DNA from 2 places in the Comamonas denitrificans genome. Region 2 is predicted to be linked to the other one. Evidence: predicted binding sites of a transcription regulator. Region 2 holds the regulator's gene; the other holds the start of a gene.
The links. The regulator NrdR, encoded in region 2, represses ribonucleotide reductase genes. The targets are predictions, from matches to a motif close to CACNANATNTNGTG.
Positions count from the first base shown of each region.

Region 1: a site for NrdR is predicted at 12,547-12,560, ahead of ACFO24_RS05770 (ribonucleoside triphosphate reductase). Genes of this name have one in related genera too.

Region 1 is NZ_JBHSEY010000021.1:11,292-26,784, forward strand. It holds gene ACFO24_RS05720 (DUF2271 domain-containing protein) at 1-188, shown strand, start outside; gene ACFO24_RS05725 (PepSY domain-containing protein) at 217-2,448, shown strand; gene ACFO24_RS05730 (FAD:protein FMN transferase) at 2,429-3,400, shown strand; gene ACFO24_RS05735 (NnrS family protein) at 3,421-4,641, opposite strand; gene ACFO24_RS05740 (ABC transporter ATP-binding protein) at 4,948-5,754, opposite strand; gene ACFO24_RS05745 (ABC transporter permease) at 5,751-6,542, opposite strand; gene ACFO24_RS05750 (ABC transporter substrate-binding protein) at 6,542-7,546, opposite strand; gene ACFO24_RS05755 (TonB-dependent receptor family protein) at 7,563-9,698, opposite strand; gene ACFO24_RS05760 (anaerobic ribonucleoside-triphosphate reductase activating protein) at 9,770-10,474, opposite strand; gene nrdD (anaerobic ribonucleoside-triphosphate reductase) at 10,479-10,661, opposite strand; gene ACFO24_RS05770 (ribonucleoside triphosphate reductase) at 10,781-12,523, opposite strand; gene ubiU (ubiquinone anaerobic biosynthesis protein UbiU) at 12,817-13,857, shown strand; gene ACFO24_RS05780 (U32 family peptidase) at 13,939-14,844, shown strand; gene ubiT (ubiquinone anaerobic biosynthesis accessory factor UbiT) at 14,870-15,397, shown strand; gene ACFO24_RS05790 (putative zinc-binding protein) at 15,394-15,493, shown strand, end outside.
Region 2 is NZ_JBHSEY010000057.1:142,631-158,123, reverse strand. It holds gene ACFO24_RS12720 (DUF349 domain-containing protein) at 1-2,367, opposite strand, end outside; gene ACFO24_RS12715 (lytic transglycosylase domain-containing protein) at 3,140-3,994, shown strand; ZMP/ZTP riboswitch at 4,087-4,244, shown strand; gene glyA (serine hydroxymethyltransferase) at 4,289-5,536, shown strand; gene nrdR (transcriptional regulator NrdR) at 5,565-6,017, shown strand; gene ACFO24_RS12700 (retropepsin-like aspartic protease family protein) at 6,278-6,811, opposite strand; gene ACFO24_RS12695 (CreA family protein) at 6,933-7,415, shown strand; partial or broken gene ACFO24_RS12690 (IS5 family transposase) at 7,431-8,186, shown strand; gene ACFO24_RS12685 (methyl-accepting chemotaxis protein) at 8,316-9,881, opposite strand; partial or broken gene ACFO24_RS12680 (DNA polymerase) at 10,124-10,441, opposite strand; gene lpdA (dihydrolipoyl dehydrogenase) at 10,675-12,084, opposite strand; gene ACFO24_RS12670 (dihydrolipoamide acetyltransferase family protein) at 12,103-13,425, opposite strand; gene ACFO24_RS12665 (alpha-ketoacid dehydrogenase subunit beta) at 13,429-14,481, opposite strand; gene ACFO24_RS12660 (3-methyl-2-oxobutanoate dehydrogenase (2-methylpropanoyl-transferring) subunit alpha) at 14,494-15,493, opposite strand, start outside.

The DNA of each region.
Region 1 (15,493 bases), on a different contig from region 2:
CGCTCAAAGTCACCGCCGATCTGGCCGATGCCCTGCTGGATGCCGGGTATGAAATCCGCATCGACGCAGCGGTAGAAGACCAGCGCGACAGCCCGGCCGAAGTGCGCGTACCCCTGAGCACCACGCAAGCGGGCCAGCCCGTCCGTGGCAAGCAATACATCCAATCCACACGGTTTGATTTGCCTTGACCGCACGAGCACGATAAGGAACGCAACCATGCCCTGGAAACTACTGCACCGCTCCCTGGCCTTGGGCCTGGGGTTGCTGGTGGTGGTGCTGGCACTGACCGGCTGGGTGCTGGCCCTGGAGCCCCTGAGAAGCCACGCCACACAATTTGCGCAAACCACTGCCAACAGCCCCGGCCCAGCCCTGAGTTTGCCCGCGCTGGCCCAGCAGGTGCAGCAGACCATCCCAGGGGTGGAAGCGCTGCGCCGCCAGCCTGCAGGCACCCTGGTGGTGTACGCCTTTGACGGCGAGCAAGCCCAGGCCTGGCGCATCCACCCGGCCAGCGCTCAGGTGCTGGGCCCCTACCAGCCCAGCCTGTTGCCGCGCTGGGTGAAAAACCTGCACCGCCAGTTGCTGCTGGGCGATGCCGGGCGCTGGCTGGCGGCCAGTGCCGCGGCGGCGCTGCTGGTGCTCAGCCTCAGCGGCTGGGCGCTACTGCTGCGCCGCATGGGCGGCTGGCGGCGGCTGTACGGCCCGGTGCCAGGCAGCGCCCTGCAGCGCCTGCATGTGCAATGGGGCCGCTGGGGGGTGCCGTTGCTGGTCATCTCCAGCGCGGCGGCTTTGGTTTTGGCCGCAGCCACCCAGGGCTGGCTAGAGACCGAGCCCACCCTGAAAGCGGCAGAACCCCTGAGTACCGTGCAAGGCACCCCTTTGCCACCGCAAGCCCTCAGCGCCTTGCACGCCTACCGCGTGCAAGATTTGGAGGTGCTGCGCTTTCCCAGCGCCGACGATGCGGCGCAAAGCTGGGAAATCCACACCCAGCAAGGCCACGGCTGGATTGACCGCTACAGCGGCAAGCTGCTGACCTGGGAGGCCACCGGCCCCAGCCAGTGGCTGTACCGCTGGGCGCGGTGGCTGCACACGGGCGAGGCTTCCTGGCTGTGGGCGCTGGTTTTAGCCGGGGCCAGCATGGCCACCGTGCTACTGAGCTATACCGGCCTGCGCCTGTGGTGGAGCGCACGGCAGACCCGAAAACTGGCAGCCACCCCAGCGCTGACGGCGCACAACAGCCCTGCTGCGCAGGCCGACACCTTGATTTTTGTGGCCAGCGAAGGCGGCAGCACCTGGGGCTTTGCCCAGGCCCTGCACCAGGCCCTGGTGGCACAGGGCCTGAAGGTTCACAGCGCCGCTTTAGAGCATTTCCAGCACCATGCCGCCACCCAGCGCATTGTGATTTTGGCGGCCACCTATGGCGCTGGTCAGGCCCCCCACCACGCCCGCCACGTGCTGCGCCAGTTGGCACAACAGCGGCCCGCCGCCCCCCCATCCATCCCCATGGCCATCCTGGGGTTTGGTGATCGGCACTACCCGCAGTTTTGCGGCTTTGCCCAAGCCTTGGCGCAATGCTTCACCACCCAAGGGTGGCCACAGCTGCTGCCCTGGGAAGGCATCCACCAACAATCGCCCCAAGCCTTTGCCCGCTGGGGGCGCAGCCTGGGCCACGCTCTGGGGCTGGAGCCGACCCTGGCACTGGACTATTGCCCGCCCCTGCCCGCCACCCAGCCCTTCACCCTGGTGCAGCGCCAGGATTACCCCGGTGCCGATGCCCCGCCCGCTGTGGTGCTGCATTTGCAGGCCAGCCCGGCCGGGGCGGCTTTGCCCGCATTTCAGGGGGGCGATTTGCTGGGCATCGTGCCCCCCGGCCAACGGCTACCGCGCTATTACTCGCTGGCCAGCAGCCAAGCCGATGGCAGCGCACAAATTTGCGTGCGTTTGCTCCCCGGTGGCTATTGCTCGACCTTTCTGCACGGCCTGCAAACCGGGCAAACGCTGCAAGCCTTTGTCCGCCCCAACCCCGGCTTTGCCCTGCCGCCGGGCAACAGCCCCGTGCTGCTGATTGGCGCGGGCACGGGCATTGCGCCTTTGGTGGGCCTGATCCGTGCCCACCCGGCGCGGCCCATGCACTTGTTTGCCGGGGCACGCCACCCGGGGCAGGATTTGTTTTTTGCGCACGAACTACACGCCTGGCTGGCCAGCGGACAACTCAGCAGCCTGCACACCGCTTTTTCCCGGGGCAGCCCGGGCCGCTATGTGCAAGACCTGTTGCGCCAGGACAGCGCCCGCATTGCCACCTGGCTGGCCCAAGGGGCCCAGGTGCGCGTGTGCGGCAGCCAGGCCATGGCCCAGGCGGTAGAGGCCGTGCTGCAAGACATCCTGGCCCGCCAAGGCCAATCCCTGCACGAGCTCAAGGAGGCACAACGCTATGCCCAAGATGTGTTTTAACGCGCTGCCTGCGCCAGACCAGCAACTGCCCCGGCTGCACCTGCACGGCCCCATCATGGGCACCCGCTGGTCGGTCACGCTGGATGCCGACTTGTCCGGCCCGCAGCAAGCGGCTTTGCGCCACGACTTGGCAGCCGCTGTGGCGCAGGTGGATGCGCAAATGTCCCCTTTTCGGGCGGACAGTGATTTGCTGCGCTGCAACCGTGCGCCTGTGGGGCAGTGGTTGGAGCTGCCCACAGAATTTTTGCACGTACTCGATTGCGCCTTAGAAGTCGCCCGCCTGAGCAACGGCGCGTTCGACCCCGGCGTAGGCGATTTGGTACACGCCTGGGGCTTTGGCAGCGCTACCGCCCCTGATGCCCAGGCCATTGCGCACACCCGGCAGCAACCACGCCCGCCCACCTGGGACGTGCTGCAGCGCCAAGGCTCCCAGCTGCGCAAGCTGGCCCCGCTCACCTTGGATTTGTGCGGCATTGCCAAGGGGTTTGCCGTCGATCGCATGAGCGCACAACTGCGCCAGCACGGCATTGGCCATGCCCTGGTCGCGCTGGATGGCGAGCTGTACGCCCTGGGCCACCAGGCCAGCGGCCACCCCTGGCCCGTGGCCGTGGAAAGCCCCGAGCCACAACGCCGCGCGGTGCATGGTGTGGTCGAACTGCAGGACATGGCCATTGCCACCTCGGGCGACTATCGCCATTACTTTGCCCTGGGCGATACCCGCATCGCCCACAGCATGGATGGCCGCCAGCAGGCCCCCGTGCGCAATGGCGTGGCCAGCGTCAGCGTGCTGGCCCCCAACTGCATGTGGGCCGATGCCTGGGCCACCGCCTTGCTGGTACTGGGCGACACCGCCGGCTTGGCCCTGGCCCAGCGCCTGGGGCTGCAAGCCCTGTGGCTGCTGCGCCGGGGCAACGGCTGGGTGGAGCTGGGGCTGGGGCGCTGGGCCAGCTGAACAGGCATGGGCGCTCGGCCCTAATCGGCGCACCCCGTTTTGCCATCGGTGCGGGCCAGCCACAGTCCAGGGGCCACACGCCAAGCCAACATACCAAACGCCACGCACCACAGCAGCGCAGCGCCAGCCAATACCGGCCAGCCCACTCCTTGCACAGCCCCCATGGCCCGCCAAAGCGTGGCCAGCAACAGCACGGCACCGCCCAGACCCAGCCAGGGGCCAGCGTCGGAGGGCCGCCCAACGTGGGCCCGGCCCGCAATCGACAGCACGATGAATATCCCCAGCCCGATGGCCCCCATGGTCAAAAAGTGCCGCCCGGCGCTCATCCCGCCGCTCAGCCAGCCCAGCTGCGCCGCCCCCAAGGCAGCGTAGCCCAGCACCATGCACCAGTACATGGCGTAGAGCAGCGCGGGAAAGCGCTTTTGCCACAGCGGGCGGCCCACATGCCAGTCGTTGAGTAGGTTGAGCATAGCCGCCGCTGCGGCCAGCCCCAGCCAGCCCGTCACCGGCTGCCCAGGCGCAATAAATTCCGCCCCGGTATAAAAACCAATGCACAGCGCCGCCATCGTGCGCCGGGGCGGGCGGGCCAGGTAGGGCGCGGCCCCAGGGGTGATTTCATCAATCGCATTGTTCACAATGCGCATGGAAATGCGGCTGGCCGCCACCACGATCAGCAGCATCAGCACCCCCACCGTGGCATCCAGCCAGCGCAGGCCCGGCAGGCCGCGCAGGGCATCGCTGTAAAACCCGGCGCTGGTCACGGCCAGGGCCAACAGCAGCCAGGCAAACGCCCAGTGCCGCCGCCCGACAGCGGTCTTGAGGGCCGGCAGCAACACCCAGGCCACGCCCAGCAGCAGCGCCAGCTGGCTGGCCCCCGCCAGCACCAAGGCCGGCAGGCCCAGCGCCCCCGAGGCCCAAAACCCCAGGCGCACCAGCAGCCACAGCCCCACCAGCACGCGCAGCTGGCGGCAGGTGCCGCAGGCCACGCCGGTAAATTCCGGCAAGGCCGTCAGCGCAAAACCGGCCACCGCCGCCACGGCCAAGCCCAGCACCAGCTCATGCGCGTGCCAAACAATGGCCCCGCCCGCCACCGCAGGCACCGGCCACCCCCAGGCCAACACCCCGCCCCACCAGCACACCAAGGGGATGGCGCAGACCAGCGCCAGCAAAAAGAACGGGCGCATGGCGCAAATCCACACGGGATGCCGGCGATCCAAGGGAGAAGACGGAAGATTCATCATTTCAAAAACACCAAAAAGAAGCGCAGCCTTTGCACAGGCATGCCTCTACCGATTCATATTTGCCGTGGCTGTCTGAGCGCAGCGCCCACAGGGCGCGAAGCGAGTTCCACGGCAGGTATTCAAGCTGCGCAGCACGCCTTCTTTGCCTCCTTTCTTGCGCGGGCAAGAAAGGAGGTCGTCCGCCGGGGCGAGACCCGGCCAGCAAACCCAAAAAACAAAAAGATAGTTATTACCGCTCAAATCCATTTGATTTAATCAATAAAAATACCTAAAAACTATTCAATTAAAGCGGTACAAGCTATCAATTTAATTACTTCCCCCCACCTCCTGCCACCGCCCCAAAGCACACTCCGCCGCCAACCCCTCCCCAGGCAATTCAAACGCCGCCCGCACCAACGGATGCTGCTGCAGCTCGGCAGCGCAGCGGTACACCAGGTCATCGGTGCGGGCCAGCGCTGCGCCCGCAGGCTGGTAGTGCGCCACGATGCGCCCCGGGCCGGGGGCCATGACCAGCACATCGTCCGCCAGGCGCACGGCTTCCATCAGGTCGTGGGTGATCAGCAACACCGCCATGCCGCTGGCGGCCTGCTGCTCCAGCAGCAACTGGTGCAACTGGTAGCGCAAGCCCACATCCAGGGCAGAAAACGGCTCGTCCATCAGCAGCAGCTTGGGGGCTAGCACCAGGGCGCGGGCCAGGGCCACGCGGCTTTGCATCCCGCCCGAAAGTTCTGCCGGGTATTGCGCCAGCGACAGTTCGGGCAGGCCCAGGGCCAAAGCCATCTGCCGCGCCTGCGCGTGGCGCTGGCGTTTGTCCACGCCCTGGGCTTTCAGGGCCAGGGCGATGTTGTCCAGCACTGCCATCCAGGGCAGCAGGCGCGGCTGCTGGAACATGACCGCCGTGGGGGCAAAGGGCTGGATGATGCGCCCCTCCTGCACCTCGAGCAGCCCGGCGCACAGGTGCAGCAGCGTGGTTTTGCCGCAGCCAGACGGGCCGACCAGCGCCACGGTGCGGCCTGCGGGCACACGCAGCGCGACGTTGTCCAGAACCACCGTCGGGCCGTAGGCATGGCGCAGGGCGCGCACGCGCAGTTGGTGCGTATTGGCCGCCGTCATGCTCCGGCCTCGCGCCAGCGCTCTAGCTCACGCTTGATGGGTTCGAGCACGCCGTACTCCAGCAGCAACAAGATGCCGACCACGGCACAAATCCAGGCCAGCGAGGCCCCCATGTCCAGGTGCGAGCGCGTTACCGCCAAGGCTGCACCCACGCCGTCACTGGTGGCCAGCAGCTCGGCCATCACCGCCACCTTCCACGACGACCCCAGGGCCGTGATCCACGCCGGAAACAAATAGGCCGCCACGTGGGGCAGGTACACATCCAGCAGGCGCATGCGCCAGGGCAGCCGGTAAGCGCGGGCCATATCCTTCAAATGCAAATCCAGCGTGCGCGTGCCTTGCAAGGCACCAATAAAGACCACCGGCAGGCAGGCGACAAACACGGTGAACACCGGCGTGCCATCGCCCGCGCCAAACCACAGCATGGCCAGCACCAGCCAGGCAATGGGGGGCATGCCCAACAGCAGGGTGACCCAGGGGCGGGCCATCATGGCCGCCGTCATCGACAGGCCGGCCAGCATCCCCAGGCCGCTGCCCACAGTCACGGCCAGCAGCAGCCCGGTCAGGGCACGGCGGGCGGTAATCCACAGCTCGGGCCAGGCTTGGCCCGATTGCAGCAACTGCCCCAGGGTGGCGAAGGTGGTGCGCGGGTCGGGCAAGATCAGCTCGCCGTAATACGCTGCGCCCAGCTCCCACAGGGCGATAAACAGCAACAGGCTGGCACCGGCGCCCCAGCCACTCCACAAATACGCGGGCATGCCGCGCAGCAAGCGCCACAGCAAAGCCACTAAACGCTCCCAAACAGTCCGGCATCGGGCAGCTTGCCACCCAGCAGGCTGGGGTTTTGCGCAAACAGCTGCTGGTAGAAGAAGTCGATCTCTGATCGCGCCGCTGCCACCGGCACGGCCTCCAGCTGGCTGTGCGGCAAGGCATCGGCCACCGCCTCGGGGGTGAGCAGATCGACGTGCTGCGCCACCAGCTGGCCGCACTCCAGCGGGTTGGCCCGGCACCAGACCACCGATGCGGCATACGCTTTTTGTACGGCAGCCAGCACCTCGGGGTGCTGGCGCACCGCGCCCACGGCCGCTATCCCGGCCTGCGGAATGCGCGGCGGGCGCTTGAACAGCCGCCCCCATTCCTGCTGCAGATCGACTCCCCGGTGCAATTCAGGGGCCACCACATTGACGGGAAAGGACTGGGTTTTGCGCAGCGCCATCGACACCCCCGGCTCCACCAGCAGGGCATGGCGCACGCGCCGGGTAATCAAGAGCTGCATCGCCTCCATGGGCGAGGGCACGTAGCGCAGCTGCAGGTCGCGCTGGGCGTTGATGCCCTGTTTGGCGCACAGCAGTTGCAGCATGATGTCGGGCATGTCCCCCCGAAAAGGCACGGCGATTTCCTCGCCCTTGAAGTCCAACAGGGTTTGGCGCTGCCCATCGCGGGTGACTACCCACAATGCCCCCCAGGTGGCAATGTTGAGCAGCTGCACCCCCGCGCCCCGGTTGTAGAGGTTGGCCGCGACGTTGCTCGGCATGGCCAGGATGTCGGCCTTGTTGCCAATCGCCATCACGCGCAGCTGATCGGGGTCACGCCACGGGGTGAAGACCGTTTTGGCCGCCACACCGGCCAGCGCATTGCTTTGCGCCATGTGGATCAAGGGGGCCGACACAATGGCCGGTGGCCCGGACAGGGTCAGTTGCGGCAAGGGGGCCGCCCAGGCAGGCAGCACGGTGGGGGCCGCCAGGGCGGCGGCCGTTTGCAGCAGTTGGCGGCGGTTTACGACAGGCGGCATGGCAGGGGCTCCTCGTTTAAAACTTGTAGCGCATGCCCACCGTCACGCTGCGCCCCACCCCGGGCAGGTAGCCGGGCTGGGCCGCGGTGGCCTGGTTGCGGATGGCAAAACTGCTGGCGTAGCGCCGATCGGTCAGGTTTTCGGCCATCAGGTAGGCCATCCACGGGCCTTGCTGCCATTGCAGTTGCAAGCCCAGCAGGGCATAGCTGTCCTGCGTGCTGCCCGCCGTGTTGGCGTGGTCGATGGGCGTGGCCCTGGGCATCCAGCGCAGGTTGGGGCCAACGCGCCAGGTGCCGCTGGTGGTGGCGATGCGCCACAGCACCTCGGCATTGATCAGGTGGCGCGGCACCCCGGCAATGCGGTTGCCAGCGTAGATGCCGTCCTTGAAGCGAAAGTCACTCAGCGTCCAGGAACCGCGCCAGTCCAATGCCCCCTGACCCAGGGCAAAACTGCCGCTGAGCCCGGCCTCAATGCCCTGGTGGCGGGTGCCGCCCGCGTAATTGGTGGTACTGGCCGACAGGCCGTTGGCATCCGTCACGCTCATGATCTCGTCAGCCACCTGGCTGCGGTACAGCGCCAGTTGCCAATGCGTGGCGCGGTTGCCTGTGCCCCACTGGCCCTGGCCGCCCAGCTCCCAAGTGGTGGCGCGTTGCAGTTTGAGTTTGGTCAATCCGCTGACGGCGGTCGCCGGGTTGCCCGGGTTGGGCACGGCACCGGTGACGATTTCCCAGAACGTGGGCGCTTCCTGGCTGCGGCTGATATTGGCCCACAGCCGGGTGCTGGGTGTAATCTGCCAGTTCAGCCCCAGTTTGGGCGTGGCAAACGTCCATTGCTGATTCAGGGTTTGGCCCGTCTGGCGGCTGGTGGCATCGCGGCGTTGCTGGCTCCCGCCCAGTTGGCCCACCAGGCTCCAAGCCGGGGCGAATTGCCAGTGGGCCCCCACCTGGGCTTGCAGGTTGTCGGCGGTCAGGTCGTAAGCGCCAAAGCGCTGCAAATCGCGGCCGTTGGCGGGGCTGACGGCGTTGAGCGTGCGGTCCATGGTGCTGCGCGACCAGGCCAGTGCCGTGTGCCATTGCAGGCCTGCGCCCACCTGGCCATCGGCCCGCCACTGCGCCCCGAAGGTGGTGCTGTCGGTGCGCGTACTCACGGCCGGGTCTTTGAACCAATCGTCCGTATCCTGCCAGTACACGCCCACTTCCTGGCGCAGGCTGTCGCTGCCCCAGCGCGTGCGGTTGGCCAGGCGCAGTTGCTGGGTTTCACGGCGGGGGTCGCGTTGGTAGATGTTGATGGCCTTGTCCTGCGGGGTGCTGCCATCGCCCATCACGCCCCGGGGGTCGCTGCGCACCCGGTCTTTGGGCACGACGTTGGGGATTTCAAATGCCAGATCCGTCCACGACAGGTAGGTGCGGTTTTCCACCCCGCCGCTTTGAAAGCCGACATTGGCGTGCAGCGCATCGCGCCGCGAGGCGCTGTGGTGGCGGTAGCCGTCAAAGCGGTCGCTGCTGACGCTTACGCGTCCGTCCCACTGCTGGCCCACCAGGCCCAACGCCCCTTGCAAGGCCTTGCGGCCAAAACTGCCCACTTCAGCCCGCACCACGCCTTGTTCATCCGCACCGGTGAGCGATTGAAAATCCAGTTCCCCGCCCAGGGTGGTGGCGCTGGGTGTAAGGGTGTTCGCACCCCGGCGGGCGCTGACCAGGGCGGCGTTGCGCGGCTCCAACGTGCCGATGACAAAAGAGCCATCGGCCTCGTTCAGCGGCAGGCCATCTTGCAGCAGCACCACGCCGCGATTGACCGGGTTGCTTTGGATGCCTGAGCCGCGAATCGACAGGCGCGGCTGGTCGGTGGCACCAAAAAAGTCTTGCAGCACGATGCCGGGCTGGTAATCCAGCGCATCGCGCAAGGTGGCCAAGCGGGCCGCTTGCTGCGGCTGGATGAGGTTGGTGCCGCCCGGCAGTTGCTCCAGGCGCTGGCGCTCGCGCTGGGCCGACGGGGCCAGGGGCAGGCGGCCATCTTGGTCGGCACGCACCGTCACATCGGGCAGCACGGCAGCGGTTTGGGCCCCCACCCCGGCGGGCGTGGCAATGCAGGTGACGGCAGCGGCCCAGGCCAGGGGCCGCAAGGCGCAGCGGAAGCGGGATAAATGGGACATGGCAAAAGATGATGAAAAGTTCATCTATTTTATTGCCACAAAAAAGTTAATGAGATTGATTTGCATCAATTTTATGCAGTGCGCAATGTAAAGCCGTGCCAGCCCTGGGCCAGCGCCTCCTGCTGCCCGGCCGTCCAGCACCACGCAGCCGCATCGGGGCTGCGGCACTGCTGCACCGCCCACTGGCGCACGCCCTGGGCCTGCAGGCTGCGCCCAAGGGCCAGCAAATCGGCAAAGGGAAACAAGCCGGGGTGCCAGGTGGTGCGGCACTCAAAATCCACGCCGCTGGCCAGCAGGCATTGCAAGCCGGCAAAGGCTTTGGCACCGCTGCCGGGAGTGGCGGTGATGCGGGCGTAGTCGCCTTCCGGGGCCTTGATGTCCAGCCCCACCCAATCGAGGTGCGGCAGAACGGCCGCCAGGCGCTCGGGGTACATGCCGCCGGTGTGCAGGCCAGTGGCAAAACCCAGCGCGCGCACTTCCTGCAGCGCGGTGGGCAGGCCGGGTTGCAGCAGTGGCTCGCCTCCGGAGAAGACCACCGCATCCAGCAAGCCTTGGCGCTGCTGCAAAAAGGCCAGCACCTCACCCCATGCCATGGCCGCAGGCGCGGTGGCATCGAGCAGATCCGGGTTGTGGCAATAGCCGCAGCGCCAGGGGCAGCCCTGGCAGAACACCACGGCCGCCAGCTGGCCGGGAAAGTCGATGCTGGTCATGCGCGTCAAGCCGCTGACACGCAATGGGGCGGCCCCCAATGCACCCAAGGCAATCCGGCGGGCCATGGACTTACTGCTGCTCGCGGAAGAACTGGCGCTCGTGGTGCTCGCCTTGCTTGCCAATGTTGAAGCTGGCCACCGGGCGGTGGTAGCCCATCACGCGGGTCCAAACCTCGCAGGGCTGGCGTTCGGCATCGGTCAATTGCACGGCAGCGGTCAGGGCAGCGGTTTCGGGGGTAGAGAGGGCGTTCATGGTGGTTTCCTTCAATTGAATAAATAAATAAATAGCTTGACCCGCTTTTATTCATTGGTTTTTAAAGATAAAAGCATCTGAAAAAACCTTTTTACAAGCGGTAAAAGCTATGGTTTTCATCACGCTGCCTGCAATTGCTGGCGGCGGCGCTTTTCTGCCAAGCGCTCTTCATCGCACTTGGGGCAGAAGGGGTGCTCCCCAGCCAGGTAACCGTGCTGGGGGCAAATCGAGAAGGTGGGCGTGACCGTGATGTAGGGCAGCCGAAAGCGCGTGAGCGCGCGCTTGACCAGCTCGCGGCAGGCAGCGCCGCTGGACAAGCGCTCGCCCATGTACAAGTGCAGCACCGTGCCGCCGGTGTATTTGGTTTGCAGGCTTTCCTGGCGCTGCAGGGCTTCGAACGGGTCGTCGGTAAAGCCCACGGGCAGTTGCGAGCTGTTGGTGTAGTAGGGCTGCTGGGGTGTGCCCGCTTGCAAAATACCGGGCCAGCGCTTTTTGTCTTCCTTGGCAAAGCGGTAGGTGGTGCCTTCGGCGGGCGTGGCCTCCAGGTTGTAGAGGTGGCCGGTTTCTTCTTGAAAGGCGACGATGCGTGCGCGCACATGGTCCAGAAAGCGCACGGCAAAGGCATGGCCCCAGTCGCTGGTGATGTCGTGCACGTTGTGCGTGAAGTTGCGCACCATCTCGTTGATGCCGTTCACGCCCAGGGTGGAGAAGTGGTTGCGCAGCGTGCCCAGGTAGCGCTTGGTGTAGGGGAACAGCCCCTCGTCCATCAACCGCTGAATCAACGTGCGTTTGACTTCCAGGCTGTCTTTGCCCAATTCCAGCAGGCGGTCCAGCGCGGCCAGCAGCGCCGCCTCGTCACCGGCGTGCAGATAGCCCAGGCGGGCGCAATTGACGGTGACCACGCCCACGCTGCCGGTTTGCTCGGCGCTGCCAAACAGGCCATTGCCGCGCTTGAGCAATTCGCGCAAATCCAGCTGCAGGCGGCAGCACATGGAGCGCACCATGTGCGGCTCCAGCTCCGAGTTCACAAAGTTCTGAAAATACGGCAGGCCGTACTTGGCCGTCATGTCAAACAGCAGCGCGGCGTTGGCGCTCTCCCAGGGAAAGTCCTTGGTGATGTTGTAGGTGGGAATGGGGAAGGTGAACACCCGGCCCTTGGCATCGCCCGTGGTCATCACGTCGATGTAGGCGCGGTTGATCATGTCCATCTCGGCCTGTAGCTCGCCGTAGCAAAACGGCATTTCCACCCCGCCGATCACTGGCACCTGCTCGCGCAGGTCCTCGGGGCACGTCCAGTCAAAGGTCAGGTTGGTAAACGGCGTTTGTGTGCCCCAGCGCGAGGGCACGTTCAGGTTGTAAATCAGCTCTTGGATGCACTGGCGCACCTGCGCGTAGTCCATGCCATCTTTGCGGATGAAGGGGGCCATATAGGTGTCAAACGACGAAAACGCCTGCGCCCCGGCCCACTCGTTTTGCAGCGTGCCCAAAAAGTTCACCACCTGTCCCACCGCTGAGCTCATGTGCTTGGCCGGCCCGGCCTCGACCTTGCCGGGCACACCGTTCAGCCCCTCGTGCAGCAGCGTGCGCAGCGACCAGCCGGCGCAGTAGCCGCTGAGCATGTCCAGATCATGGATATGGATGTCACCATTGCGGTGGGCCTCGCCCACTTGCGGCGCATACACGTGCGAGAGCCAGTAATTGGCCGTGACCTTGCCCGCCACATTCAAGATCAGCCCGCCCAGGGAATAGCCCTGGTTGGCGTTGGCGTTCACCCGCCAATCGGCACGGGTGAGGTATTCGTTGATAGCGCTTTGCACCTCTACCTGGATGGGGCTGTCGGCCGGCGCTGCGATCGGGTTCATAAACACTCCAAAACAACAAAAAACACTAGATGTAGCGTTTATCGTATTTTCAAAACACTAGATGTAGGTTTGAACCAGATCAAACAATGCACCTTCATCGGTACTGCCAGCAGGGGTATTCGCCGCTTTTCACGCCGGATTGGGGCCACCTGCAAACCGGCTTAAGAAGATGTTTTTATTCAAATCTTGAGTAAATTTATCAACCATAAGTCAGCGAAATTTGACAAAGATCAGCCCACGTAAAAACAAAAAAACTACAGTCCAAAGCATTTTTCATGTTGCCCTTATTGTTTATGCCCGCCTCCTCCAGCCCCACCCCCGCCCTGGCTCCCGCCCCGGAACTGGTCTGCCCCGCCGGCAGCCTGCCTGCCCTGAAAGCGGCCATTGATGGCGGAGCCGATTGCGTTTACCTGGGCCTGCGCGATGCCACCAACGCACGCAACTTTGCTGGCCTGAACTTTGACGAAAAAGCCATCCAAGAAGGCATCGCCTACGCCCACAGCCGGGGCCGCAAGGTGCTGCTGGCGCTGAACACCTATCCACAAGCCAGCAACCCCGCGCCCTGGCGCTCGGCGCTGGACCGCGCGGCTGCCTGGGGCATTGATGCCGTCATCCTGGCCGACCCCGGCCTGATGCGCTACGCCACCGACCGGCACCCGCAGCTGCGCCTGCACCTGTCGGTACAAGGCTCGGCCACCAACCACGACGCGATCAACCTGTACCAGCAGCAGTTCAACATCCAACGCGCCGTGCTGCCGCGCGTGCTGTCGCTGGAGCAGGTCAAGCAGGTCACCCAGCGCACCAATGTCGAGATCGAGGTCTTTGGCTTTGGCAGCCTGTGCGTGATGGTGGAGGGGCGCTGCGCCCTATCGTCGTATGCCACGGGCGAGTCGCCCAACACGCATGGCGTGTGCTCGCCGGCCAAATTTGTGCGCTGGAAAGACACGTCCACCGGCGTGGAATCGCGCCTGAACGGTGTGCTGATCGACAAATACGGCCACGGCGAAAACGCCGGCTACCCCACGCTGTGCAAGGGCCGCTTTGATGTGGGCGCTGAAAGCAACTACTACGCCCTGGAAGAGCCCACCAGCCTGAACACCCTGGAGCTGCTGCCCCAGCTGGTGAAGATGGGCGTGCGCGCCTTCAAGATCGAAGGCCGCCAACGCAGCCCTGCCTACGTGGCGCAGGTGACCAAGGTGTGGCGCGAGGCCATCGACCACTGCATGGCCCAAGGCCACCTCTACGCCCCCAAAACGGCCTGGATGGCCAGCCTCGACCAGGTGGCCGAGGGCCAGCAGCACACCCTGGGCGCTTACCACCGGCCTTGGAAATAACCAAGCAATAAACCATAGCTGCTTACGCTTATCCCGTAAGCGTTAAAGCCTTATTGAATACAAATTTTTGACATTGCCATGATGAAGTTATCCCTCGGCCCGGTGCAGTACTACTGGCACCGCGAAACCATTTTTGAGTTCTACCAAGCCATGGCCGAAACCCCGGTGGACATCGTGTACCTGGGCGAAGTGGTCTGCTCACGCCGCCGCGAACTGCGCCACAGCGATTGGCTGGACATTGCCCACATGCTGCGCGATGCCGGCAAAGAGGTGGTGCTGTCCACCATGGTGCTGCTGGAATCGACCAGCGACGTGGCCGACATGCACAAAATCGTGCGTGAAACCGAGTTTTTGATCGAAGCGGGCGACATGGGCGCGGTGCACAACCTGGCGCTCCAGCGCCCCTTTGTCGCCGGAGCGCAGCTCAACCTGTTCAACCCCGATGCCCTGGCCTGGATGGCCAGCCTGGGGGCCACGCGCTGGGTGATGCCGCTGGAGATGCGCGCCAGCGACCTGGCCGTATTGCAAGAAAGCCGCCCGGCCGGGCTGCAAACCGAGGTGTTTGCCTATGGCCGCATGCCGCTGGCCTTCTCGGCCCGCTGCTTTACCGCCCGCCACTACAACCTGCCCAAGGACGACTGCGGCTTTCGCTGCATCGAACACGCCGACGGCCAACTGCTCAAAAGCCGCGAGGGCGAGGCCTTCCTCACCTTGAACGGCATCCAAACCCAGTCAGCCAAAGTCCACAACCTGATTGCCGACGTGCCGCAACTGGCCAGCCTGGGCGTGGACATCTTGCGCATCTCGCCCCAAGGGCTGCACACGGCCGATATCGTGGCCGCCTTTGATGCCGCCCGCAAAACCAACACCCCGCAGGCCAATGCGGTCGCCGCCCTGCGCCCCTTGATGCCTGCCGATGCCTGCAATGGCTACTGGCATGGCCGCCCCGGCATGGAGCTGGTCGAATCCGCCCTGACCGCCGCCTGAACCTCTGCACCCCCAAGGACTTGCCATGACTGCCACCCCGCCCGCCCCCTTTACCCTGCCCGCCCCGGTGGGCGCTGTGCTGGCCCGCCTGCCGGCCTACCCCGGCTCGCTGCTACTGGTCACCGCCATCAACCTGGCCCTGGCCAAGCAGTTACCGGACGATGTAAAGGCCCTCCTGCACGGCAAGCGCATCAGCATCCGCGTGCGCGATGCGCGGCTGGGCTTTGATTTCACCTGGAACGGCCAGCGCTTTGCCCCCAGCCAGCCCTACGCCGAGGCCGACCTGACCATTAGCGCCAACGCGCAAGACTTTTTGCTGCTGGCCCAGCGCCGCCAAGACCCGGACACCCTGTTCTTCAACCGCCGCCTGGTCATGGAGGGCGACACCGAGCTGGGCCTGGTGGTGAAAAACGCCCTGGATGCACTGGAGCTGCCCGTGCTTGACCCCAGCCACTGGAGCCCGCGTGCCGTGCTGCAGCGCAAAGCCCCCCATCTGGCCCGGCAACTGCCTGCCCTGCCATCTTTGAGCACCTTGTTCGGAAACCGCCCATGACCGACACCGCCCCCTCTGCCGATACCACCGGTGCAACCGCTGCCACCGATCCCACCGATCCCACCAGCGCTGCCTTGCCGCTGGTCTATTCCTGCT
Region 2 (15,493 bases):
GCTGTGGTGTTGCGCTGGCGTGGGGATGTCGGCGGCCACTTCCAGGCGCAGCAGGGCTTGCGCTGCATCGCCTTTGGCCGAGGCGCTTAAGGCTTGGCTCCATCCCGTGCGCGCAGCGGCGGGCAATTTGCCCAGATCTTGGGCAGCGGGCAAGGCGGCTGCGTCGCGCTGTGCCCAGGCCTGCAGCAATTGCGTCACGGCTTCACCGTGCGCTTGGGCTGCCAGTTTGCGCAGGGCCTGCTGGGCAGCATCCACCGCATCGCGCTGGGCGCGAAAGGCAGCGTCTGACAGGCGGGGGCCGCGCTCGGGGCGTTCCGCCCGGTCGGGGCGGGAGCCGCGCTCAGTACGGCGGTCGCGCGGTCCACGTGCCTCACGGCCTGCTGGGGCGGTGGTGTCTTTTTTGGCGCCAGGCCGGTCATCGCCACGCACCGCCACAACGGGGCGATCGGTGCTGGGTTTGGCGGCGGCAGGGGCCACTTCGCTGGCTGCTGCAGGGGCTGCGGCAGCGTCGGTGTGGGCTTGCTGGGCATGTTTAGCGGCTTCCAAGGCCTGCAATGCTGCGCGAATCTGCTGGGCATCGCCGCTGGCATTGGCTGCCTGCACCGCCTGCGCGGCATCGACCACCGCACGGTCGTAGGCCGAGAGGGCTTGCGCTGGGGCACGGCTGCGTTCGGCCGATTTGCGCTCGAACAGCGCATCGAGCGGGGCGCGGAAAGCATCCCACAGTTTTTGCTCAAGTTTGCGATCCAAGGGCACATCCTGGGCCAAGGTTTGCCATTGGTGCTGCAAAGATTTAATAGCATCTACCGAAAATACACCGCCATCTTGCAAAGATTTTGCTTCAGAAATCAATGCTTCACGGCGGGCGATGCTCTCTTTTTGTTTAGCTTTTAAAGGAGCCTCGGCGGCATGGATGGCTTCTTTCCAGGCGGTTTGCAGCTCGGCAAACAGTTTTTCTCCAATGTGGCCACCATCGCGCCAGCGTTGGCCAAATTGGCGCAGGGCGCGGGCTGTTTCTTTCCAGTCCGGGGTGGCAGGCTGGGCGGCCGTCCAGGCTTTGACTTCATCAATCAAGGCCTGGCGACTGGCTTTGTTTTCTGACGATTGGGCCCGGGCTTTGCCCAGCCACAGCTGCACTTGCTGGTGCACTTGGGTGCAGGCTTCGTCAAATTTTTTCCACAAGCCATGGTTGGGTGCAGCACCTTGGTCAATTTGCCGCCATTGGTCACGCAATTGGCGCAAAGTATCTTGCAGCTTGCGCCCAGGCTGGCTGCTTTGGGCCAGCGCAACCGCTTGCTCAACCAGCTGCTGGCGCAGGGTATCGGCCTGTTGCGGCTGCCAGCCCAAGCTGTCGCCAGCGGCCAGCAATTGGGTGTGTACCTGTTGGGCCATGTCAGCAGAGAGCCAGCGGCCATGCTGTTTTAAAGCGCTGCGCACTTGGGCAATGGCGGCGGCTTTTGCCTCTGGGGCGGCGGTCGCCAAAGCTTCTAATAAAGGAGCAAGTGCCGCTTGCGCTGCTTGCTGTTTGGCAGCAGGGTTGGGTTTGACCGGCGTTGCAGCAGCGGGGCTTGCTATCAATTGTGAAGGCAAGCCCCGGGCAATGCGAATTTCATCGGCCCACACAGGCACGGCAGGCAAGGGCGCATTGCCATCTTCGGCTGCCAATTTGGTGACGGCCAGGGCATCCAAGAAAGCTTGCCACACCAAGAGCAACTGCTCTTCCGAGCTTTGCAAGATGCTGGTAAAGCGCTCTTGCACGCAAATCCATCCGGCATCGCTGCGCAGTGCCAGTGCCTGCTGGCGCCATTGGGTGACATCCGATTGCAAGGTGTCCAGTGCGGCTTCAGCGTCTTTCCAAGGCTTGGTGGAGAGCACCTCAATGCGCTGGGCCAAAAGCACTGCTACCTCGCGCTGCACTTGCACTTTGTGCTGCAAATCTTCAATGCTTTTGGCACGTTCGAGCAACTGGATTTTTAAACTGGCCAAGGGTTCGCGCGACAGTGGAGCCCCGGCTTTGGCGGCATCGCGCTGCCAAACGGCGGCTTGTTCTGCCGAAAACTTTTCTGCTTGCAGCAGTGCTTGGGCGCTGGCGGCCCATTCATCGGCAATCAAATCTTGGTCTTGTGTGCGGCGCATTTCATCCAAGCGCTCGCGCAGCAAGCGGCTGGCGCTTTTGTCACGGTTGCCCAGCTCCTTGAGCACTTCTTGCAACTGCGCTGCGCTGGGATTGGAGGCCAGCCAAGTGCGCAAGCAAGCAGCGCGCTCGCCCGAGGTTTCGGCAGAGAAAGCGCCCCCGGTCAGGGTATCTAAAGGATGGATATCGGCTGCAGGGGCGCTGCTGGGGGTATTTTCAATGGCGTCAGACATAGCGCTGAATAAAACTTTATTTTCGGTAAAAAAGGAGTCGCCCAGGATGGGGAGCCATCCTGGGCGTATTCTAAAAAATTCCAGTGCAGGCGCAGGCACCGGTGTCGGCTTGGGCGGTATTTTCGCCCCGAAACGCGTAGCCCCCAAGCTTATTTCGACAAATGTCCGCTGCAGGGGCATCTGATACGGAAAAGCCCCACATCCAAAAGCTTTGCATGTGGGGCTTTAGGCAAAGTCCAAGACCTTGCGCTGCAGTGGCAAAAAGGGGGTAGTGCCTTCATGCCACGGGGTAATGATTACCCCTTGGGATTCGCCGTTGCAGCCGGTTGCCAAACAGGGGCTGAGTGCTGGGAGGGCCAGCGCTGTGGCTGCAAGCCAACGAATAACAGGTGCAAAACACCCGCTTCCAATGTAGCCAGTCACATGCCAAATGCCAACGCTTTGTGCCAAAAAATTTCTTTTCTCAAGGGTAAACCACTAAAAAACAGGCGATGCAAGAGGTTTTGAAATAACTTTTTTGTCTAAAAAAATATTTTTTTACCATTGACTGGTAATTTTGCAGACTTTTACAATGCGCACCGTGCCTTGGTTTTCTCCAGGGCTTTTTTATTGACGCTGCTCCATGGCCTTATTTCCAGATGGTGCTTGAACCGAGCATCTCTTGCGAAGAAGCAGCCCCCTCCACTCCCGGTTCAGACAGATTGGTTTATCCAAGGTGACAAGCACCTGGGCTGCCAACGTGACTGTGCGAACCGAAAGCAAAGGATCCGCTATGACTCCGTCAAGAAACCTCGGCGCCGCTGTGCGCTCAGTTTTTTCCGATACCACGGAAGGCTTTCTTGAAATTTTTCGTAATACGCTGGCACTGCTAGGCATTGCCGTGGCGTGCATGATCGTGGTTTTCCTCGTGCGCCCCGACTGGCGTTCTGCTGGCGAAGCGCAGCTGCACGCTTGGTTGCAAGAGCGCCAACATGCAGCGGCAGAAGGCTCTATTGCCTCTGAGCCTGAAGCCATTGAGCGCACCACGGCCACCAATCCCAAAGCGCTGCCGCGTGAGCAAGCCGCCATTGCCTACTGGCTGAGCAAAAAGTACAAGGTGGCGGCCGAACCGATGGCGGCCCTGGTGGCGGAAGCCTATAACCAAGGCAGCCAGCACAAGATTGACCCCACTTTGATCTTGGCTGTGGTGGCCATTGAATCGCGCTTTAACCCGTTTGCCCAAAGCAGTGTCGGTGCCCAAGGTCTGATGCAGGTCATGACCCGGGTGCACACCGAAAAGTACGAACATTTCGGTGGCGATCTGGCCGCGTTTGATCCGGTGAGCAATATGCGCGTGGGCGTGGCAATTTTGAAGGAATACATCCGCCGTGCGGGCTCGATTGAAGGCGGTTTGAAATACTACGTTGGCGCAGCCAATTTGCCCTCTGATGGAGGCTATGGCGCCAAGGTGCTGGCCGAATACCAACGTATTCGCCAAGTGGCAGGCCGTGCCGCACCCGCAGCGCCGCCGGCACAACCAACAACCACTGCGGCAGCCCCTGCCGCTGGCGCTGCCCAAACCCTGGCACTGGCCAGCACGCAGCCTGCCGACGCGGCACCTGGTGCGACCCATCCAGACAATATGTAGCAGCGTGCTTGCATATCGCCGTCGCTAGACTGGGCACGCCACCCGCAATAAAGCCGACCAATGTCGGCTTTGCTTTTATGAGCAGCTAGAATTACAGAGTACGCGACTGGCGATAGGCAAGGCGGGGCAAGCATGCAACCCAGCTACGCTGATGTGGAACAGTTTTGTGCCTTGGCGCACACCAACCACCGGGGAGCGTACCGCCTGAGCCACACTTCGGGTGTTTTAGCCGTTCGCCTGGGCAACCCTTAGAGATGTTCTAAGGGACTCATCACCGCAACTGCCGTTCACACTATGTTCCAACGTTCCAATACCGTTCAAGTTGTCGATCCCGAAGTATTTGCCGCCATCCAGGCCGAAAACCAACGCCAGCAAGAGCACATTGAGCTGATCGCCAGCGAAAACTACTGCTCCCCCGCCGTCATGGAAGCCCAAGGCTCGCAACTGACCAATAAATACGCCGAAGGCTACCCCGGCAAGCGCTACTACGGCGGCTGCGAGCATGTGGATGTGGTCGAGCAACTGGCCATCGACCGCGTTAAACAACTGTTCGGTGCTGAAGCGGCCAACGTGCAACCCAACAGCGGCTCGCAAGCCAACCAGGCCGTGCTCATGGCCTTTGCCAAGCCTGGCGACACCATCATGGGCATGAGCCTGGCCGAAGGCGGTCACCTGACCCACGGCATGCCGCTGAACATGTCGGGCAAGTGGTTCAACGTGGTCTCCTACGGTCTGAACGCCAAAGAAGAAATTGACTACGACAAAATGGAAGCCTTGGCCCGCGAGCACAAGCCGCGCATCCTGATTGCCGGTGCTTCGGCCTATGCGTTGGAAATTGACTTTGCCCGCTTTGCCAAAATCGCCAAAGAAGTCGGCGCCATCCTGTGGGTGGATATGGCCCACTACGCCGGCTTGATTGCCGCCGGTGTCTATCCCAACCCCGTGCCCCATGCCGATGTGGTCACCACCACCACGCACAAAAGCCTGCGCGGCCCCCGTGGCGGCGTGATTCTGATGAAGGCCGAGCACGAAAAAGCCCTGAACAGCGCCATTTTCCCTGGCCTGCAAGGCGGCCCGCTGATGCACGTCATCGCCGGCAAGGCTGTGGCCTTCAAAGAAGCCCTGACCCCCGAGTTCAAGGCCTACCAAGAGCAAGTGGTGAAAAATGCCAAGGTGGTGGCCGAGACCTTGATCGAGCGTGGCCTGCGCATCGTCTCCAGCCGCACCGAAAGCCACGTCATGCTGGTCGATCTGCGCTCCAAGGGCATCACCGGCAAGGCGGCCGAAGCGGCCCTGGGTGCTGCCCACATCACCATCAATAAAAACTCCATCCCCAACGACCCTGAAAAACCCATGGTCACCAGCGGCATCCGTGTCGGCACCCCGGCCATGACCACGCGCGGCTTTAAGGAAGAAGAAGCCCGCATCACCGCCAACCTGGTGGCTGACGTGTTGGAAGCCCCGAACGACGAAGCCAACCTGGCGCGCGTGCGGGCCGAAGTGGCCAAGCTGACCGCCCGCTTCCCGGTGTACAGCAACTAAGCCCTGCCCAGGGACAAGGTAGAGCGCCATGAAATGCCCGTTTTGCAATCACCCGGACACCCAGGTGATGGAAACCCGCGTGGCCGAGGATGGCAGCTTTACCCGCAGGCGGCGCCAGTGCTCCGCCTGCACCAAACGGTTTACCACCTACGAGCGACCGGATGTGAACTTTCCGATGGTGGTCAAAAAAGACGGCCGCCGTACCGAATACAACCGCAACAAACTGCGTGATTCTCTGGCCCTGGCCCTGCGCAAACGGCCGGTGCCCGCGCCCGCCATTGATGCTGCGATTGAGCATGTTGAAGAGCAGCTGCTCAGCGCCGCCTCGCGCGAAGTGCCCTCCAGCCGCATTGGCGAGATGGTGATGCAAGAGCTGCACCAGCTGGACAAAGTGGCCTACATCCGCTTTGCCAGTGTGTACCGCAGTTTTGAAGATGTGAATGAATTCAAAGACCTGGTTGATGCCGTGCGGGTGCAGTAAGTTTGCCTGAAGCTATCATAAAAATAGCTGTACGCGCTTTATTATTAATACTTTTGGCTTAATAACTATCTAAAAACCAATCAATTCAAGCGCAAACAGCTTCGTTAAATTGTTTAAGCAATCGCCTGGCGCTCGGGTGATTCGCCCATCAGCAAAGGCTGGTTGCACTGCACGGCCTCGCGCACCAACTCTCTCAAAGCCTGCACGCCATCTCAGGCCTTGTATGCCTCATCAGCGGTGCATTTATCTGCTCCTGCCGGTCAGCGTGGCTGCAACTCCAGCACATTCCCCCGCATCGATACATCAAACTGGCGTAAAAAATTCTGGCCCAGCAAGGCCGCTTGGGCATCGCTTCCGGTGTAGCCAATCCCGATGGTGAGGTTGTTCACCCGCAGTGGCCCAACGGCAATTGACTGTGCCCGCACCAGCCGCCCGGTGCGTGTGCCGTTGGCGGTGCGAAACTGCACCACCTCGCCCCCTTGCAGACCAGCGCTGTGGGCCAGGGTGTCGGTGATGGTGATGTAGGTGGCCCCCGTGTCCACCATAAAGCGCACAGGCTGGCCATTGATGCTGCCATCCACATAAAAATGCCCATCGCGGTGGCGCTCGATCTGCAGGCTGCCACTGGCCGTGACCACTGCGGCGTTGGGCTGCAAGTAGTGCTCCATAGCGATGTAGAGCACCCCCAGCGCGGCCAGCCAAAAGGCGGCAATGCCCAGATTTATGCGCCAGGAGGAAGCGCGGGGCGCTGGCAAAGATGGCTGTGCGGGGGCGTGCGGTGGTCGGTGGTGCAAGGCGTGGGGCTTTCGGTGGGGGCTGTTTTGGGGTGCAGGCGGCGCGGGGGGCACTCTACAATTGTTCCTCGCAATTTACACAAGGAGGCCACGCCCTATGCCCTATTTATCTACTGTGCACATGAGGCACCGCGCTTGGCTGCTGGCCGCTGTGCTGGCGTGTCCGACGTGGGCGGCGGCCAGCGGCGAAAAAATTGGCGATGTCGATACCGCCTTCAAATGGCTGGGGCGCGACCACGACATTGTGGTCGAGGCCTACGACGACCCTCACGTGCAGGGCGTGAGCTGCTACGTTTCGCGTGCCCGCACGGGGGGCATCAAGGGCAGTCTGGGGCTGGCGGAAGACCGCTCCGAGGCCTCGATCGCTTGCGCAGCCACCGGGCCGGTGCAGTTTGCTGCGGGGCCTTTGCCCCAGCAGCAGGAGGTGTTTAGCGAGCGCACGTCCATCCTGTTCAAGCGCCTGCGCGTGGTGCGCATAGTGGATGCCAAGCGCAACGCGCTGGTGTACCTGACGTATTCTGAAAAACTCATCGAAGGCTCGCCCCAGAACAGCGTTGCGGTGGTGCCCGTGCCCGCGCAGACACCGATTCCGCTCAAGAAGTGAGGGGCACCACGTTCTAAGTGCCTGTTCGGTCTGGCCCTGCGTCAAAGCCTGGGCATGGTTGAAAGCCTGCTGCGTCTGGCAGGCCTGGACTGGCGGGTGCCCGACTACAGCACCGTGTGCCGACGCCAGAAGACTTTGCAGGTACAACTGCCCTACCGAGCCAGTACCACCGCACTGGAACTGCTGGTGGACAGCACCGGCATTCAGTTCCTTGGCGAAGGCGAATGGAAACGCAAGAAGCACGGTGCCGAGTACCGGCGCCAGTGGCGCAAGGTGCACCTGGGTATTGATGCCCACACGTTGGAGATCCGGGCCATCGAGGTGACCGACAACAGCGTGGGCGATGCGCCCATGCTGCTCGAGTTGCTGGAGCAGATACCACCCGATGAGCCGATTGCCAGCGTCAGTGGGGACGGTGCCTACGACACCAAGGCGTGCCATGCGGCGATTGCCCAGCGAAATGCGCAGGCGGTGATCCCCCCGCGCAAGAACGCCCAGACGTGGAAGGCGACCCTGGTGGGAGCGCATGCGCGCAACGAAGCGCTGCGAGCCTGTGACAGATTGGGGCGCAGCATCTGGAAAAAGTGGAGCGACTATCACCGCAGAAGTCTGGTGGAGACGAAGATGCACTGCTTCAAACGCCTGGGCCAACGGGTGATGGCGCGCACGTTTGAGCGGCAGGTGGTGGAGTTGCATGTGCGTGTGGCTCTGCTCAACCGTTTCACGCAACTCGGGCGCCCGAGCACGGTGCCCGTGGGTGCCATGGCATAGCTGCGTCTGGGGCTGGGGTAATCTCGTCTGCCTTCCGACTTGTGCAACAAAGCCTGTCTTCCCAGTATTGAACTTTCATCAACTACGATCTACCGCCTTTGCTGGCGCACTGCTATTAAATGAATAACATCAGAGTTTGAACGCACTCACCGCCTGCTTGAGGCGATGGGACTGTTCGCTCAGGGCTGCCGACGCAGCAGACGACTCTTCCACCAGCGCGGCGTTTTGCTGGGTCACGCCGTCCATCATGGACAGGGCATCGTTGATTTGCGAGATACCCTGGGCCTGCTCGGCACTGGAGGCTGCAATGTTGCTCACAATTTGGGCCACTTTTTCGATGGCTGCAACGGTATCTTGCATGGTTGCACCGGTCTCTGCGACCTGAATGGTGCCGCTTTCGACCTTGCTGACAGAGTCCCCGATCAGCGCCTTGATCTCATGCGCAGCGGTGGCGGAGCGTTGGGCCAGCGTGCGCACTTCCGAGGCCACCACGGCAAACCCGCGCCCCTGTTCGCCCGCCCGCGCCGCCTCCACCGCCGCGTTGAGGGCCAGGATGTTGGTCTGGAAAGCAATGCTGTCGATCACGGCAATGATGTCCACGATCTTGCGTGACGAGGTGTTGATTTCGTCCATGGTGCGGATCACGCCCTTGACCATGTCACCGCCTTTGTTGGCCACTTCGAAGGCATCGTGGGCCATTTTGTTCGCCTGTTTGGCGCTGTCGGCGTTGGCCCCCACGCTGCTCGTCAATTGCTCGGTGGCGGATGCTGTTTCCTCCAGCGAGCTGGCTTGCTGCTCGGTGCGGCCCGACAAGTCCACTGAGCCCGCAGCCACTTGATGCGAGGCGGCAGAGATCGATTCAGCGCCACGCATGACGGTGCCCAACAGCGTGCGCAGGTTGGCTTGCATGGTGCGAAGCTCGGTCAGCAGCTCGGTTATTTCGTCGGCCCCGGTGGGGTTAATGCCTTGCGTCAAATCGTTGGCCGCAATGGCTGATGCAGCCGATCTGGCCTGCCTGAAGCCCCTGCCCATGCGCTGCAGCGTCAGGTTCATGACGATGCTCATGGGTATGGCACCCAGCAACACCGCCAGCATGAACGCAAGCTTGCTTTGGTCGTAACGCGCCTGGGCCGCCTGGGTTTCCTGCGCGGCACGGTCCGCCTGGAAGGTGCGCAACTTCGCCATGGCCTCTTCAAAGGCGTTGCCTTCACGCTTGACTGCGCCCAGGTAAACAGCCATGACATCGGGGACGAAGGAGCCGCTTTTGAGCGCGTCCAGAACCTTGTCTCGCTGGCCCTGCCACGCCTTGCGTTTGGCCAGCATGTCGTCCACCAGTGCGCGCTCTTCAGCGTCGATGTCACGGTCCGCCACGACCTTGGATGCATCGGTGTTGACCTGTCGGGATTGGACTATCTGGTTGAAATGGAGGTCGATGCTGTGGTCATGAAATTTGGCCAAAGGGCTTTCTGGGTCGTGCTGGAACAACATCAGGATCTGGATGCGGTTGTCCAGGTAACCGCGGACCATCACACTCAGTGCATCGGTTGCGCGCATGCGCACGTCATGGATCGCCACCATCGAATCCCGTGCCTGCTTCATGCCATTGAAGCCCAGCGCCGCCACCGCCAAAAAAATCAACCAGAACACACCCATCACAACAAATACACGATGCGTCAGACGAAATCTGTCAAGCATGAAAATCCCTCCAAGCGATTGTGAAATGACTCAAAACCCTCAACGCCTGACAACTCTAAGTGATTACCCTGTTCAATTTCATACACACAATGATTTTTTACGCTAAAGGCACCTCAAAAGCAAACATGTTGATGCAAGTCAGCAAGTGCATCCATCAACGCACATCAAAAATTCATGAATCAATAGCAAAAAAACCTTCTGCGCATTGCGGAGAAGGGGTTTTTGATTGATTTTTTTGAAGCTCAGTGCGCTTTTTCCCAGTTGGGACCAAAGCCCACCTCGGCCAGCAACGGCACCTTGAGAGCGGCCACATCGGCCATCAGGCGCGGCACCTCGGTGCGCACCCAATCCACCTCTGACTCGGGCACTTCGAACACCAGTTCGTCGTGCACCTGCATGATCATCTTGGTGCCCCGCTCCTGCGCGTCCAGCGCGGCTTGCACCGCCACCATGCTGAGCTTGATGAGGTCTGCCGCCGTGCCCTGCATGGGCGCGTTGATGGCGGCGCGCTCGGCGCCCGCCCGTCGCGGGCCGTTGGGGCTGTTGATTTCGGGCAGGTACTAAGAACGTGTTCACGATCTCCTCATGGGTGTGCGGGCGCGGCTTCGGGCGGTCTGCGTCGTTGCAAATCCTCGCAATAGCCAAGCTATTGCTGTGGTTTGCGCCTCGCAACCCATCCCGAACCGCATCCCCCACACCTTCATTCGAGATCATGAACACGTTCTAAAAAAACAGGCGCTGTGGTTGCCCGCAGCGCCTGTTTGTTTATGGCCTTAAGCCCGCATGCACGGCACTAAATATGCAGCGCTTGGCCCAGTGCCTTGAGCGCGGCTTCCTGCACCGCTTCGCCCAGGGTGGGGTGGGCGTGGATGGTGTGGGCCACATCCTCCAGGCGCGCGCCCATTTCCAGGGATTGGGCAAAGGCGGCGACCAGTTCGGCTACGCCTTGGCCGACGGCTTGCCAGCCCAGGATGAGGTGGTCGCTCTTGCGGGCCACGACGCGCACGAAGCCGCCGGTGGCCTCCAGCGTCATGGCCCGGCCATTGGCAGCGAAGGGGAAGGTGGAGGTGATGGCCTCCACACCCGCCGCCTCGGCCTGGGGCGGGGTTTGGCCAACCACCACCACCTCGGGGTCGGTAAAGCACACGGCTGGGATGGCCATGGGCTCAAAGCGCCGGTTCTTGCCGGCAATTTGCTCGGCCACGCATTCGCCCTGGGCCATGGCGCGGTGGGCCAGCATGGGTTCGCCGGTCACGTCGCCAATGGCCCAGACATTGCGCATGGAGGTGCGGCAATGCGCATCGACCGCGACAAAGCGCCCGGCCATGTCCAGCTGCAGCCCTTCCAGGCCAAAGCCCTGGGTGCGCGGGCGGCGGCCCACGGCGACCAGCACGCGCTCGGCCGGCAGGGCAAATTCGTCGGCCCGGGCATTGCGCACATGCACGCCCTGCTGCGCGTCGTAGCCGGCCACGCTGCAGCCCAGGTGCAGCACTACGCCGCTGCGCTTGAGGGCTTCCAGCACGGGCTGGGTCAGTTCTTCGTCGTAGCTGGGCAGCACGCGCTGGGCGGCTTCCACCACGGTGACTTCCACGCCCAGCTTGCGGTAGGCCATGCCCAGCTCCAGGCCGATATAGCCTGCGCCAACCACGACCAGCCGCTTGGGCAGCACATCGGGCGAGAGCGCATCGGTGGACGACCAGATGGCTCCGCCATTGCTGCCAAAGGGCATGGACGGCAGCGACACCGGCTCGGAACCCGTGGCCAGCAGCAGATGCTCGCAACGCACGCGCACCGGTTCACCGCCGTCGTGCGGGGTGATGACGGCGGTTTTGCCATCCTCAATCTGCGCCCAACCGCGCTGCACCTGCACCCCGGCCTTGCGCAGCAGCGCCCCGACACCGCCAGACAGGCGGGCGACGATGCCATCCTTCCAGCGCACGGTTTGCGCAATGTCGATCTGCGGATTGGCCACCTTGATGCCCAGGGGCGAGGTGCCCGCGCCGAACTGGCGGGCGTGCGCAAACTCTTGCGCCGCATGGATCAGCGCCTTGGACGGGATGCAGCCAATGTTCAAACAGGTGCCGCCCAGGCTGGCCCCTTCGGCCAGCACCGTAGGAATGCCCAGTTGCCCGGCGCGGATGGCGGCCACGTAGCCGCCGGGGCCGCCACCGATGACGAGCAGTTTGGTGGAAATTTCTTTCATCTTTTTATCCTCTCCCGGTTAATCGATAAACAGCAGTGCCGGGGTTTCCAGCAGGGCGCGGATGGCCTGGATGAATTGCGCCGCATCCATGCCATCGACCACGCGGTGATCGAAGGACGAGGACAGGTTCATCAGCTGCCGCGCCACGACCTGGCCGTTTTTCAGCATGGGGCGCTCGACCATGCGGTTTACGCCGACGATGGCCACCTCCGGATGGTTGATCACCGGGGTGCTGACGATGCCGCCCAGCGCCCCCAGGCTGGTCAGGGTGATGGTGGAGCCGGTCAGCTCCTCGCGGCCCAGCTTGCCGGTTTTGGCCCCCTCGGCCACGCGGGCGATACCGGCGGCGCTGGCCCACAGGTCCAGGCTTTCGGCATGGCGCAGCACGGGCACCATCAGGCCGCCGTCGGTCTGCGCGGCAATGCCCAGGTGGACGGCTTCGAAGCGGGTAACCACGCCGGCATCGTCGTCATACCGGGCGTTGATCTGCGGAAACTGGCGCAGCGCCAGCACCATAGCGCGGGCCAAAAACGGCAGCAGCGTGAGCTTGCCGCGCGTAGCACCGTGGATTTTGTTGAGCTGCTGGCGCAGTGCCTCCAGCTCGGTCACGTCCACTTCTTCCACATAGCTGAAGTGCGGGATGCGGCGCTTGGCCTCCTGCATCTTCTGCGCAATCTTGCGGCGCAGGCCGATGACGGGAATCACCTCCTCGCCGTGGCGCTCAACATACTGCGGGTTGCCCCCCAGCACCGGGCCCTGGCCAGCGGCAAAGGCTTCCAGGTCGGCGTGGGAAATCTGCCCGGCCGGGCCGCTGCCGTGTACCAGGCGCAAGTCCACCCCCATGTCCAGGGCGCGGCGGCGCACCGAGGGCGCAGCCAGCGGGCGCTCCCCTTCCTTGCGGACCTGGGCCACGGGGGCGTGGGCGGCAGGGCGGGCCGGCGGGACAGATGCTTGTTTAGGAGCTTGTACCGCTGGTATTGCAATGTTTTCAGATGCTTTTGTATCTGATTGCTTTGATTTTTCTGCGGGAGCAGCTGCAATTTGTGTAGCTGGTGCAGTAGCTTGCGCCGGTGCAGCATCTTCTTTTAAGTTGCCTTCGCCCTCGACTTCCAGGCGGATCAACTCAGCACCGACCGAAATCATCTGCCCCACGGCCGCGCCCAGGGCAATCACTTTGCCATGCACATGGCAGGGAATTTCCACGCTGGCCTTGTCGGTCATGACATCGGCCACGGGCTGGTCTTCCTTGACGTTTTCACCCAGCGCGACGTGCCAGGCAACCAGTTCCACCTCAGCAATGCCCTCGCCGATATCGGGCACGCGAATAACGTAAATACCCATTTTTTATGCCTCCACTGCGCGTTGCAAAGCCGCACCCACACGGGCAGGGCCAGGAAAGTAAGCCCACTCTTGGGCGTGCGGGTAGGGGGTGTCCCAGCCCGTCACGCGCTCAATGGGCGCTTCCAAGTGGTAGAAGCAGTGCTCTTGCACCAGGGCCACCAGCTCGGCACCAAAGCCGCTGGTGCGCGTGGCCTCGTGCACGACCACACAGCGGCCGGTTTTTTTGACCGATTCGACGATGGTGTCCAGGTCCAGCGGCCACAGGCTGCGCAGGTCAATCACCTCGGCATCGATGCCGGTTTCGCGCGCGGCGCACTCGGCCACCCAGACCATGGTGCCGTAGGCCAGCACGGTGACGGCCTTGCCGGGGCGAAAGATCGCCGCCTTGTCCAGCGGCACGGTGTAATAGCCTTCGGGCACCTTGCCCAGCTCGTGCTTGTTCCAGGGCTGCACCGGCCGGTCGTGGTGGCCGTCAAAGGGGCCGTTGTACAGGCGCTTGGGCTCCAGGAAGATCACCGGGTCGTCGCACTCCATCGAGGCAATCAGCAGCCCCTTGGCATCAATCGGGTTGCTGGGCATGACGGTGCGCAGACCGCTCACATGGGTGAACACCGCCTCGGGGCTTTGGCTGTGCGTTTGCCCGCCGTAGATGCCGCCGCCGCAGGGCATGCGGATGGTGATGGGGGCAAAAAAGTCGCCCGCCGAACGGTGGCGCAAGCGGGCCAGCTCGGAGACGATCTGGTCGTATGCCGGGTACACGTAATCGGCAAACTGGATCTCGACGGCCGGGCGCAGGCCGTAGGCGGCCATGCCAATGGCGGTGCCGACGATGCCGGCCTCTGAGATGGGCGCATCAAAGCAGCGCGTTTTGCCGTATTTTTTCTGCAAACCTTCGGTGACGCGGAACACGCCGCCGAAGTAGCCCACGTCCTCGCCATAGACGATCACGTTGTCGTCCTTGGCCATCATCACGTCCAGACCCGAGCGCAGCGCCTGGATCATGGTCATGGAAGAAGCCGCCTGCGCCTCTTGCGGGGCGGCGGCGTTGCTGGTCATTTCGCTCATGGCTTACACCCCCATCTGCTGGCGCTGCCGGCGCAAGTGCTCCGGCATTTCTTTATAGACATCGTCAAAAATGGTCGCGGCGCTGGGCACGCGGCCATCGAGCAGGCTGCCGTAGCTTTCGGCCTCTTTTTGCGCGGCCAGCACTTCAGCTTCCAACTCCTGCTGGGCCTGCGCATGCTGTTCCTCGCTCCACTCGCCAATCACGATGAGGTGTTGTTTCAGGCGCTCGATCGGGTCGCCCAGGGGGAAGTGCTTCCAGTCGTCGGCCGGGCGGTATTTGCTTGGGTCGTCCGAGGTGGAATGCGGCCCGGCACGGTAGGTTTCCCACTCGATCAGCGTCGGGCCGTTATTCGTGCGGGCACGCTCTGCGGCCCATTGCGAGGCGGCGTACACGGCCAAAAAGTCGTTGCCATCGACGCGCAGCGAGGCAATGCCCACCCCCACACCGCGCTGGGCAAAGGTGGTGCCCTCGCCCCCGGCAATCGACTGGAAGCTGGAGATGGCCCACTGGTTGTTCACCACGTTCACGATGACGGGGGCCTTGTACACGTGGGCAAAGGTCAGCGCGGTGTGAAAGTCCGACTCGGCCGTGGAGCCGTCGCCAATCCAGGCCGAGGCGATCTTGGTATCGCCCTTGATGGCCGAGGCCATGGCCCAGCCCACTGCTTGCGGCACCTGGGTGGCCAGGTTGCCGGAGATGGAGAAAAACCCGGCCCGCTTGTACGAATACATCACCGGCAACTGGCGGCCCTTGTTCGGGTCGCGCACGTTGCTCATGAGCTGGCACATCAGCTCGACCATGGAGATGTCGTCGCGCGAGAGCAGCAGCCCCTGCTGGCGGTAGGTGGGAAAGTGCATGTCCCCCTCTTGCAAGGCGGCCGCCTGCGCCACGGCGATGGCTTCCTCACCCAGGCACTGCATATAAAAAGAAAGTTTTTTCTGCCGCTGGGCCAGCACCATGCGGGCATCAAAGATGCGCGTCTTCATCATGGCTTTGAGCCCT